DNA from 4 places in the Shewanella khirikhana genome. Region 3 is predicted to be linked to each of the others. Evidence: predicted binding sites of a transcription regulator. Region 3 holds the regulator's gene; each other region holds the start of a gene.
What was found. The regulator LexA, encoded in region 3, represses DNA repair genes until DNA is damaged. The targets are predictions, from matches to a motif close to TACTGTATNNNNATACAGTA.
Positions count from the first base shown of each region.

Region 1 (3,123 bases), 1.7 Mb from region 3:
CTACCGAGGCTTTGGCAACAAAACTGCCGCCGTCGATTGTGAGGTTGATTTGGCTGTCAGACATCAGTCTGTGGGGGTAAAACTGCGCCAGATACTGCCTGGCGATATGCTGATAAAGCTGGCGCTCGCGCAGACTCAGACTCGCCAGAGCCATGCGCTTGCCGGTAGGTACAATCGCATGGTGCGCATCCACCTTGGAATCATCCCAGGCTTTGGATACCAGCCGTAAGTCTGGCTCCGGCACGCCCTGGGTCAGTTCCGGCGCATTGGCCATCACAGCCGCCGTAACGTCAGGAACCAGTTGCAGCTGTTCTTTGGGCAAATGGCGGCTATCAGAGCGTGGGTAGGTAATAAGCTTATGGCGCTCATAAAGACTCTGGGCCGTATCCAGTACCTCTTTTGCACTCATGCCAAAGCGTTTGGCGCAATCAATCTGCAACGCTGACAGGCTATAAAGCAAAGGCGGCGCGAGCTTCTTGTCTTTATTGCTGACGTCGGTGACGAGCGCTGGCTTGCCGCCAATACGGCTCACCACAGTTTCGGCAAGGCGACGGGAAAGCACCCGGCCCTCTTCATCCATATAGGGCTGGCAGGCCTCGCTGGGCTGCCATTTGGCGCTGAAGTGCTCGCCTTTTTCCGTCACCAGATGGGCAAGCACCTCGAAATGATCTTTTGGGGTGAAATGGTCAATCTCTTGGTCGCGACGAACTACCAATCCCAACAGCGGCGTCTGTACCCGCCCGACCGACAATACGCCGCTGTAGCCCACTTTGCGCCCTTGCAAGGTGTAAGCACGGGTCATATTCAGGCCATACAGCCAGTCAGCCCTGCTACGGGCCAGTGCCGAGGTGGCGAGTGGGACAAACTCTTTATTGCTGCGCATTTGCCCGAGTGCCCGGCGCACCGCGTCGGGGTTAAGGTCGGAAATGAGCAGACGCTTGGTGGCTGCGAGTTTGGCAACCGGCACCTTGGCATGGGATAGCACTTCATCCACCAGTAACTGCCCTTCGCGATCCGGATCGCCGGCATGAACCAGGCTGCTGGCCTGCTTGATCAGGCGTTTTACCACCGCCAGCTGGGATTTGGCCGAGCTTCTGGGCGTGAGCTGCCACTCTTGGGGAATAATCGGTAAATGGGCCAGCTGCCACTGTTTAAACTCGGGAGAATAGGCATCCGGCTCGGCCTGCTCCAGCAGATGACCAATACACCAGGTCACGCAGTCGCCATTGCCAAGCTCAATGTAGCCATCCCCCTTTTTATGGGGCTTGGGTAATACATCGGCGATGGCGCGGCCCAAACTGGGTTTTTCGGCGATATACAGGATCATGGCGAATGCAACGGCTCAAAAATACTGGATGAATTTACAGTAAATGTAGCGAAAATCCCGCTGCGGCGCAAACATGCCGCTGCCCAAATGGGTAGATTTACGCCGAAGATAACGATTGTATGTAAATTTTATTGAGAATGATTCTCAACAAGTTGCAAAATGGCGGCACCTGCTCACCGCCTGGACTCAAGATGTATTCCAAACTGTCTGTTATTACTCACCAGTGGCTGCTGTGCTCGGCGCTGCTGATGCTCGCTGCCATCATCTGCCTGCCGGCCCAATATTGGCCACTGGTGTTGTTTCCACTTATTTGCATCGGCAAAGAGTGCTGGCATGTACGCTCACCGGGACGCCTCACGCTGACGGGACTGTTTAGCGTCTGGCTTGGCTGTTTTGCCATTGCCATTTGGGCCTGATAACCCAAACAAAAAAACCAGCGCCAGGCGCTGGTTTTTTAATGGACCCTTTACGGCTTAAGGGTGACCGACGTTGTGCAGCTCGAGGTTGGTGCCGATATCGCGGTTGCGATTAGCCTTGGCATCGTCATTGCGCATTTGGGTCAGGTGATCCAGGTAACCCTGGGTCACGTCACCTGTGATGTAGTCGCCATCGAATACCGACGTCTCGAAACGCTTGATTTCCGGGTTTTCCATCCGCACGGCTTCCACCAGATCGGTCAGATCCTGGAAGATGATGCCATCGGCTCCAATCAGCTTGGCAATTTCATCAACGTCACGGCCATGGGCAATCAACTCATTCGAGGTCGGCATGTCGATGCCATAAACGTTGGGGAAACGGATTTCAGGGGCGGCTGAGGCAAAGTACACCTTCTTGGCACCGGCTTCACGGGCCATTTCGATGATTTGCTCAGAGGTGGTGCCACGCACAATGGAGTCATCCACCAGCAGCACGTTCTTGCCCTTAAATTCAGCATTGATGGCGTTCAGTTTACGGCGAACCGACTTCTTACGCTCCTGCTGGCCGGGCATGATAAAGGTACGGCCGATATAGCGGTTCTTCACGAAGCCCTGACGATACGGCAGATCCATCACCCGGGCGATTTCCAGCGCGATATCGCAGGAAGTCTCAGGGATAGGGATCACCACGTCGATGTCGTTATCGAACCACTCTTTCTTGATTTTCTCACCGAGCTTGGCGCCCATGTTAACGCGGCTGGCGTAAACAGAGACCTTGTCGATGGTGGAGTCTGGACGGGCAAAGTACACAAACTCAAAGATACAGGGCGAATACACCGGCGTTTCGGCGCACTGGCGGGTAAACAGCTGACCATCGAGGGTGATATACACAGCTTCGCCAGGCGCTACATCGCGCATCACCTCAAAGCCAACGGCGTCCAGCGCCACACTCTCAGAGGCCACCATGTACTCGGTGCCCTTGGCGGTTTCATGCTTACCCAGCACCAGCGGACGAATGCCATTGGGGTCGCGAAACGCCACCAGACCTTCGTTCACAATCATGGCGGTCACAGCATAAGCACCGCGGGTTTGGGCGTGCACCTTGGCCACGGCATCGAATACCTGATCGGCGCTCAGGTGCTCAGACTGCACCTGCTGCAGCTCGTCGGCCAGCAGGTTCAGCAGGATTTCCGAGTCAGAGGTAGTGTTCACATGGCGACGTTGCTGCTTCAGGCGGGCAGCCAGTTCCTGAGTGTTGGTCAGGTTACCGTTGTGAGCCAGAGAAATACCGAAAGGAGAGTTTACATAGAAAGGTTGGGCTTCAGAGGAGCTTGAGCTACCGGCGGTGGGATAACGCACATGCCCGATACCGGCGTTGCC
Region 1 covers NZ_CP020373.1:2,138,883-2,142,005, forward strand. Annotated here, with positions in the region: gene STH12_RS09355 (DNA topoisomerase III) at 1-1,327, opposite strand, end outside; gene STH12_RS09360 (hypothetical protein) at 1,519-1,743, shown strand; gene purF (amidophosphoribosyltransferase) at 1,801-3,123, opposite strand, start outside.
Region 1: the regulator LexA is predicted to act here: its motif matches at 1,350-1,369, upstream of STH12_RS09355 (DNA topoisomerase III).

Region 2 (3,123 bases), 2.1 Mb from region 3:
ATCTGAATATGACACTCAGATCCGGCATATTTAAGGCTGTTGCGCACCAGGTTTTCCAGCGCCCGCTGCAGCAAACTTTGGTCGGTTTCAAGCTCGATATGCTTGCAGGCGGCCAAATCCTGCCATTCGATATGTTGGCGTGGCGCAGCTTCAAAACGGCAATCCCCCAGAAGTGGCTGCGCCAGCTCGTGCAGATTAAAGGGCGCGCAGCGGGCGGTCTGATAGCCACTGGCGAGGCGACTGTAACCCAAAAGGGTGTCTATCAGGCGGCTGAGTTCGCTGTTTTCCGCGTGGATCCGCTTAAGGTAAGGTGAGGACTCTGCCAGATCGCTCTCCAGCAAATCGGCTGCCAGCTTTTGCCGCGCAAGCGGGGTGCGCAGCTCATGGGACACGTCACGAATAAGGCGCTCCTGGGTGGTGAGGGTGCGTTCAATCACATCCGCCATTTCATCAAAGTCGTGGCCGAGCTGATAAAACTCAGGTTCAGCCGCCGAAAAGTGCTCGCCGATCCGGGTGCTGAGCTTTCCGCTTGCCAGGGCTCGGGTGCCCTGTTGCAACGTCGCCAGCGGTTTGATGAGGTAATGCCCCAGCAGGCGACTGAACAGCCACAGCACAAACAATCCCACGGTTAAGCGGATCGCCCACAGGCTGTAACTGAGATCCTTGGCTGGGTGCAAATTCGCATTGAGCTGCACCGCCAAAAGCAGAGGGCCGCTGTCATCGAAAGTGGCATAAATCGGCAGGCCGATAATGGGCTTTTGTACCCGATCCCCCAGCGCCTGATCCGGCCCCAGCATAAACCCCAGTTTGAATTCAAAGTGCGGATGAACAGGGCGGCCGCTAACGCCTTCAAGGCGGCTGTTAATCACATGCAAACTGAACGACTGCGCCGCCTCCCACTCGGCCAGCGCCTGAGGAGAGCCGCGTTTCACCATGGCTTCGGCCTCCCGGGCCAACACCGACAGCTGCGCCTTGGTTTCCTTTGGCAGCACCAACAGCTGATGCAGCACCATGGCTTCAATCAGACTGGCCAATAACAAAATCACCAACAGGGAGGAGCCGAAATAGCCAAACAGGCGCCATTGCAGGCGGGCAAAGGGGTGATGGCGGGACAACTTCATGACAATTGCACAGACTTATAAATAAAAATGATTCGCATTATACACCTTGCCAATTCAGATCCCAGAGGATTGGCAAGTTTGTCAGAACTGCTATACTGTATAAATATACAGTTATTGGTGATTTGAATACCGAAACCCGGTTCAGACACAGGTGCCCCGATGAAAACCAGTCCACAAGAGCTTTCCAAACAACTTGGCCGCCAGGATATCTGGCTTGGGCAACAAACCTGCCAGCAGCCCGGTTATGCCACCGGCTTTGAGACGCTGGATGCTGCCTTGCCCGACAGCGGCTGGCCGCGCCATGGGGTGTGTGAACTGAGTTGCCCGGTGCCGGGGTCGCAGTCAATGCTGCTGTTAACGCCACTGCTCAGGTGCATACAGGGCGAAAACGACACCCCGGTAATTTTGGTTGGCGCTCCCTGGCAGTTGAATCCGCAGTACTTATTGCAACATGGACTGCGGCCGGAAGGCTTTTGCCTGGTGGATGTCAACGCGCGTAAGGACAGACTCTGGGCTATGGAGCAGAGTCTGGCCAGTGGTGGCTGCCGTTTGTTGTTGGGCTGGCTTGACCGTTTAAGCCTGACCGAAGCCCGGCGTTTGCAGCTGGCGGCGGAAAAGGGCGGCTGTCTGGCCATTATTCTGGTGACTGACGCCACTGAGGGTAATCCTTTGCCGCTGCGTTTGGGGTTAACCCCGGGCGGTAACTCAGACAGGCTGGAACTCGCTTTACTGAAACGCCGCGGCGGCAAACCGCAGGACAGTTTGCAGATTGAGGGGCTTTCCCCACTGCTTGCACGCTACTTACCGCCGCAGCCATCCATGCAGGTGGTGCAGGGCCCCTGGGGCGGCGCCTGAGCAGGAGGATGATGTATGTCATTTATCCGTGATTGCCTGCGCGTCCATCAAAGACATTTGTTTCAGCAGAGCCTGTTCGTTCAGCAGCGCTGCTGTTTGGCCCGCGGGCTTAGCCGTCATCAATCTGTTTGGGTTAAGGGTTGATGCGCTGGCTTGGTGTATGGCTACCCCATTGGGAGCTGGATTATCTGCGCCATGTGCAGGGGCTGGCGCCATCCATGCCACTTATTTTGTACGATGTGGCAAAGGCGCGGGTGCTTAAAGCCTGCCCGCAGGCGGCCAATGCCGGGGTTATGGCAGGTCAGAGCATGGGCAGCGCGGCGCAGCTGTGCCCCAATGTGCAGCCATTTCCCTTCAATCTCTCGCTGCACCGGCAAGGCTGCGACTGGCTGTGTCGCCACGGCTACAGTTTCAGTGCCCGCCTGGTGCCGCCTCCTGAGCCCGATACGTTTTTTGCCCGTTGCCACGATGTACTGCTGCTTGAAACCGGCTCTATGGCAAAACTCTTTGGCGGCGAAGCGGCGCTGGCAAAAGCATTGGCCGCCGCGCTTGAAGGACTTAACTGCCACTTTGCCATGGCGTTTGCTGCCACGCCGTTGGCAGCGGGTATGCTGGCCAAAACCCGGCCCAGTCTGGCATCAAAGACGCTGCAGCCAGTGTTTGCCAGGGCTGCAACGTCGCAATCGGCTCTCAAGGTTTTCGCTTCAAAATCAGCATCAAAAGCGATTGCTGAGCCCAAAAGCGCAGCAGAGGTTTTATCACGGCAATTATCGGCGCTGCCAATCTCAACCCTGCCTGTGCCTGAGACGCTGCTTTTTCGTTTGGAGGGCATGGGGCTTGAGCATATAGGTGCGCTGCAGGCTTTACCCGCCGCCGAGCTTGGGATCCGCTTTGGTCCTGAATTTGTGCTGCTATTGGCAAGGCTTAACGGTAAGCAGCCCCATCCCCAGAGCTTTTATTGCCCGCAGGAAGAGTATCGTCAGCGGCTTGAGCTGATGTATGAGGCCGAAAGTCTCAATGCCCTGGTGTTTGTGCTTGGGCGTATGTTTGCCGAGCTTGCGCTGTTTTTACGTCAGCGACAGTTGGCGGTTTCCATGCTGGAGCTGGTGTTGCATTACCGGGCAACCTTCACAGAAACCATAGAGAC
Region 2 covers NZ_CP020373.1:1,776,645-1,779,767, reverse strand. Annotated here, with positions in the region: gene STH12_RS07750 (HAMP domain-containing sensor histidine kinase) at 1-1,121, opposite strand, end outside; gene imuA (translesion DNA synthesis-associated protein ImuA) at 1,281-1,976, shown strand; gene STH12_RS07740 (Y-family DNA polymerase) at 2,120-3,123, shown strand, end outside.
Region 2: the regulator LexA is predicted to act here: its motif matches at 1,215-1,234, upstream of imuA (translesion DNA synthesis-associated protein ImuA).

Region 3 (3,123 bases):
TTCGATACCGCGAATCACAGAGGAAAGCGTCATCGCCAGCATGCCCGTCTTGGGTGCCAACAGACGACCGGTTCGGGAGCGGCCACCTTCGGTGAAGTATTCCACCGAATAGCCTTTGGCAAACAGCTGATCCAGATACTCTCGGAACACTGCGGTATAGAGCTTGTTACCGTTGAAACTGCGGCGGATGAAGAAGGCGCCACCACGACGGAACATGGGACCGGCAGGCCAGAAGTTCAGGTTGATACCCGCGGCAATATGGGGCGGCACCATGCCTTCGTAATACAGGATGTAAGACAACAGCAAATAGTCCATGTGCGAGCGGTGACAGGGCACGTAGACAATTTCATGTCCATCGTGGTGCAGCTGACGAATTTGCTCGGCACCCTTGATGCTGATGCCTTTATAGAGCTTGTTCCAAAGCCAGGTAAGGAAACGCTCGGCAATACGCACCAGGCTGTCGGAGTAATCTGCAGCGATTTCATCCAGATACTCAATGGCAGTCTCGCGGGCTTTTTCTTCGGAAATCTTTTTGCTGGCCGCCTCTTCGGCAATGGCCTTTTTGAGGTTATCGGACTTGAGCAGGGCGTGGAACATCGCCTGACGATTCGGCAGCACCGGGCCTGTCATCACTTTACGCTGACGGCGGAAATGCACCCGCGCCACCCGCGCCAATTTGTGGGCAATACGCTTATCGGTGCCGTGTTCATCGGCCATGCTGCGCAGCGACACTGCGCGGGAGAACTGCACAAAGTTATGACGCCCTAAAAACAGGATCATCAGGCACTTACGCAGCCAGGTTGGATCTTCACGCTCCAGCACGGCGGCGCGCATACTGTCGTCTTCTTTGCCTGGCGTGCGGCCCCAATACAGGCTTACCGGCACCAGTTGGATATCGAGATCCTTTTGCTGACGATGCAGAGCCAGCAATTGCAGGAAGGTCTGCAGGAAAGGCTCGTTGCTTTCACGCTTGCCAAACAGCGGCTTACTGCCTTCGAGACAAACGATTCTGGGAGTTTCCACGCCGTCGAGTTTCAGGGGCTCGTAAGGGCTGGGCAGCCCCATTTTGCCGGTGATTTCATTGAGGGCGGCAATATCGCTCACCGACTCAGTTTTCATCACATAAACCAAAGGTCTGGCGGGATCCAGATTCAAATCGGCAAAGGGGTCCTGCGGCACCACAATGGTGTGCACCAGATGCTTCTGGATCCAACGCAGAGACTTAAACCAAATAGAGTCGTGTGCTGACATGCTGTTTTCTTGGGACCTGGCTTCTATCAATAGCGGCATAGAATATCAGACAGCCATATCCCTTCGCCAATAATCTGAAAAATGGTTAATACTTGCACTGATAAAAATACTGTATATACTAACAGTAACTGTATAGAAAAACAGGAACACCCATGAGACCGCTGACGCCGCGCCAGGCCGAGATCCTGGACCTGATCAAACGCAATATCGCCGAAACCGGCATGCCCCCAACCCGGGCCGAAATTGCCACCCGGCTTGGCTTTAAAAGTGCCAATGCCGCCGAAGAACACCTCAAAGCGTTAGCCAAAAAAGGCTGCATTGAGATTATGCCCGGCACTTCCCGCGGTATTCGTCTCGCCGGTGACGAGCTGGAAGATCAGCCCGATCCCGGTCTGCCACTTATCGGTCAGGTGGCTGCGGGTGAACCTATTCTGGCGCAGGAACATGTCGAACAGTATTACCAGGTCGACCCCAATATGTTCCGCCCACAGGCCGATTTTCTGCTGCGGGTTCGCGGCGACAGTATGAAAGACATAGGTATTCTCGATGGCGACCTGCTGGCCGTGCACAAAATGGATCAGGCCCGTAATGGCCAGGTTGTCGTAGCACGGGTTGAAGATGATGTCACCGTGAAGCGGTTCGAGAAGAAAGGCAATGTGGTTTATCTGCATGCCGAAAACGAAGATTTTGCCCCCATTGAAGTGGATCTGACCCATCAAAGCCTCGCCATTGAAGGGCTGGCAGTTGGGGTTATCCGCAACGGAGACTGGCTATGAACAAACTCCTTGGCAACGCACCGCGCCATCCAGGCCTGTGGACAGATGTTCCAGCAAGCAGCGCAATGGGTCCGGCTCAGGTGCTCACCCGCTCAACCTGTTCCATGGGTCGTGATGAATTAGCCAACCTGGCACCGGAACTGGCTCGCCTGAGCCTGGAAGGCCGCTGGATTGTGCTTATCAGCCCGCCGAACATTGGCCTTAAAGCCATGCTGGCTCAGGCTGGTGTTCGTATGGATAGAGTATTGCTGGTGCATGCCAAGGACGAAGTTGAAACTCTTTGGGCAATGGAAAAGGCCCTGACCAATGGCACCTCAAGCGCGGTACTGTGCTGGACCAATGCACTGGAAGCCAGAGACAAACGCCGCCTTGAACTGGTCGCCCGAAATGCCGTTGCCCTCGGAGTGATTTTTGAAAATGTAAATACTCACTCTCATGCCAACAACCTGCCAGGAAGAACCGAGCCAAACACCATACTCAGGCACTCGGCCCAATTCCACTAATCACAGCTTCATCCCCTTCAGCCCCGTTTTCGGGGCTTTTTTTCGATAATTTTTTCAGATAATTAGAAAAGAAAGTGATCTTGATCAATATTTAAACTGCAAGTAATGTAGTTCAGGCGAACAACGATTCGTTTGTTATATCTGGCGATTATGTCGTCGCAGTATCTGAGGCTTGCGCCATGGGTAATGCGGATCAGACCGATATATTCAGCTGTAGGTGCAAGTGTGGTTAAGAGAGCTGTAAATACCTAATCAACAATCAAACCGCCAATGCACTTTGAAGTCATCGTTGCTTTTTGTGGGAACTGAAGAGTTTGCATAGAGCAGAGACTTACTGTGTGACTTTTCTTTGTAGTTGCTTGATGCAATTGACAGAGGAGATGTCTTGTGAAGCATTGGTTGTATTGTATCGCGGCGGCTTTATTGGCCCCGCCAATCCTTGCGGCTGACATGCCGCTAAACATGACGCAGGGCGTAACGGAGATCAGTGGCAAGGTTTATGGCCTGCACATGACCATCCTGTACATCTGCTGCGCCATAGGTGTGGTGGTTTTTGGCGCCATGATTTACGCCATGATCAACCACCGCAAATC
Region 3 covers NZ_CP020373.1:3,882,963-3,886,085, forward strand. Annotated here, with positions in the region: gene plsB (glycerol-3-phosphate 1-O-acyltransferase PlsB) at 1-1,251, opposite strand, end outside; gene lexA (transcriptional repressor LexA) at 1,404-2,027, shown strand; gene STH12_RS17050 (cell division inhibitor SulA) at 2,024-2,530, shown strand; gene coxB (cytochrome c oxidase subunit II) at 2,918-3,123, shown strand, end outside.

Region 4 (3,123 bases), 2.3 Mb from region 3:
CAGCCAACCTTTCAGCCAAATCTTGAAACAATCCGATCTTCAGTGGCTTGGCTTCCCCCTCGGCCACGAAGCACAAAGGAAAGGTTTCATATAAATACGCGAGAATCGCGTTGGTGTCGGTCAACTTTTCTGTTGATTCCATCTTTACTTCCACAGTTACTAGGTATGTCTGTCCTGCTTGCAAGCACTTGCAGAACATAGGTTATTCTTGATTGTCAGCCGTATCGGCCAACACACAAATTAGCATCTTCCGGGCGCATGCCAAAGCGTTAATAACCATTGTTAACAATTTTTATCATTCGCCGGGTATCTGCCGCAGGCGCACGCGCAAGCAGCCTATTATAGTGACCGCTTGGGCGATTGCGACTGGCATTTAGCGAAAACTGGCGACTTATTGACCGAACAAGGCCTTTTCGAAGGTACGAACCAGCGCTTCCAGGCCTGTTTGATCGGCTTCATCGAAGCGATTAAAGCTTGGACTGTCGATATCCAGCACGGCAATCACCTCGCCATTACGGCGCACAGGTACCACGATTTCGGAGTTGGACGCCGAGTCACAGGCAATGTGGCCGTCAAACTGATGCACATCGGCAATGCGCTGGGTGGTATCGGTGGCTGCGGCGGTGCCGCATACGCCTTTACCCCAGGGGATCCGGGTGCAGGCAACCTTGCCCTGGAACGGGCCAAGCACCAGAACCTGTTCCCGGCGCACATAAAAGCCCACCCAGTTCAGACTGTCCAGATGTTCATTTAAAAGTGCCGAGAAGTTGGCCATGGCAGCGACCATGTCGTCTTCCCCTGCCAGCAACGCCTCTGCCTGGCGGTTTAAAGTGTCGTAAAACGCGTGTTTCATGCTGTTTCCTGCAACTTGTTATTCTGCGTCTGCCTTTTTAGCAGCTTTTTTGGGTTGGACTGCTGGCTTTACCGGCGCAGCGCCCTTGAGCAGCGATGATAAATCATCTTTGTTGGTCGCAAAATAGAATGCCAGTTTTTCGGTAGTCGCTTCATCCAGACCGCAGTCCGCATTACTGATGAAAGGAATAAGGCTGTCAGCGATATCCAGCATCTTGTCGTAGGCATCAGCCTCCTTTTTCGATGTAAATGTCATCTTTTCAACCCCATCTCTGACCACCACATACTGTGTGATTACCGCCATGATAGCCCTCGCACTGTTTATTTATACAGTAATGAAGTGTCACAGTTTTTATCCGGAGATGCAAGTATTTAACGGGATCTGATACACTCGTACGCTGAACATTTCTCAATTTGATGGGAAAGCCGCGCAGAATGCGGCATCACGTCGGTAAGCCAACGGATCTGCTACACGCTTATATGCATCATGACGATATCGACAATTCGGTGATCCTCTGCCGCGCCTGCGACCTGGCGGTCCGGCGCCGTGCCCTGCCAAGCGGGGTGCGGGCCCTGTGCCCCCGTTGCCATACGGCCCTGTACGACACGCCATACTGTTCAGTGAATGGCATGCTTGCCCTGTGCCTTTCCGCCCTCGCCCTGTTTGTGCCCGCCAATTTGTTCCCTGTGCTCGAACTGCACTTTTTAGGCTCGGTCCGAACTGCCACGGTAATGGAAGGCGCGATGGCCGTGATGGATTTAGGCTATTGGGTGGTTGGTGTCGCTGTCCTGGTCGCAGCCGTGATTGGTCCCGGGTTGCTGCTGCTGTCGATTTTAGGCCAAATTTTGCTGGTGAAATCCGGCTTGCAACGCCCCTGGCAAAAACGTGCCTACGCCTGGCTTTTACGGCGCCATGGGCTTTTCAGCCAGCTGACCATGCTGGAAATCTACGTTATCAGTTTCTTAGTCTCGGCGTTTCAATTATCTGATTTTTCTGACATTTACTTTGGCGTAGGCACCTTCTGCTTTACCATGCTGTTTCTGGTCACTCTGTTTTTACAGCGGGAGTACAACATTGAGCACATGTGGAGCCATTTAAAATGAGCGTAGGCCACGAGACCACCGGCAAGCAAATCGGCCTGTGTCAGTGCCGGGTTTGCCGTGAAACCAACCCCATCCGTGCCCCCAAGTGCCGCCGCTGCGGCGCCGACAACAGCGCCAGGGACTACACCAGCGTACAAAAAAGTTGGGCGCTGCTGATCACGGCCGCCATTTTGCTTATTCCGGCCAATGTCTACCCCATCACCACCCTGGTGAACCAAGGCCGGGTAACCCACGATACGATTTTCAGTGGCATCAAGCATCTGGTGCACTCCGACATGCTGCCCATCGCCATTATCGTGTTTACCGCCAGTATTCTGGTGCCCTGGCTTAAGATTGTCGGCCTGGCAACCTATCTCACCGCCATTAGCTTTGACTTGCCGGTTTCCAAACGCAAACTGATGGCAGGGTTTCATATTATTGAGTGGATTGGACGCTGGTCCATGCTCGACCTTTTTGTGATTTCATTGACGGTGGCACTGGTGAATATGGGGCAATTGCTGGATGCCAAGCCCGCCCCCGCCGCCACCGCATTTGCCCTGGTTATCTTGCTGACCCAGCTTGCCGCCAAGGTATTGGACACTCGTTTACTCTGGGATCGACTGGAAGTTAAAAATGACAAACATTGAAGCCCCAAAGGTGGTAAAGAAGAAGCTCTTTTCGCCGGTCTGGCTCCTTCCCCTCGTGGCCATGGCCCTCGCCGCCTGGCTTGGGATTAAAAGCATTCGCGAGTCGGGGGTGGAGATCCTTATCCATTTCCCCAGCGCCTCCGGTATAGATGTGGGTAAAACCCTGGTTAAATATCAGGGCCTTACCGTGGGTAAAGTGACCGATATCGCCATGGACGAAGATCTGACCGGCGTGAATGTAACCGTGATGATGGACTACCGCTCCGGCCCATACCTGCGCGAAGATACTCAGTTTTGGCTGGTCTCCCCCAAGGCATCCATCACCGGGGTGTCGGGGCTGGATGCGCTCTTCTCCGGCAACTATATTGCGGTGCAGCCCGGCAAAGGCGACAGTGCCACCAGCTTTGAAGCCCTGCGTGAAGCGCCGCCACTGGCGCCAGGTAACGAAGGCATTCTGGTGGAGCTGAGCACAGATAAGCTGGGTTCGCTGGATGTCGGTTCAACCTTGTATTTTCGTCAAATCCCCGTAGGTAACGTGGTG
Region 4 covers NZ_CP020373.1:1,416,041-1,419,163, reverse strand. Annotated here, with positions in the region: gene proQ (RNA chaperone ProQ) at 1-142, opposite strand, end outside; gene STH12_RS06155 (GAF domain-containing protein) at 392-853, opposite strand; gene STH12_RS06150 (YebG family protein) at 872-1,156, opposite strand; gene STH12_RS06145 (paraquat-inducible protein A) at 1,333-1,956, shown strand; gene STH12_RS06140 (paraquat-inducible protein A) at 1,953-2,582, shown strand; gene STH12_RS06135 (MlaD family protein) at 2,569-3,123, shown strand, end outside.
Region 4: the regulator LexA is predicted to act here: its motif matches at 1,168-1,187, upstream of STH12_RS06150 (YebG family protein).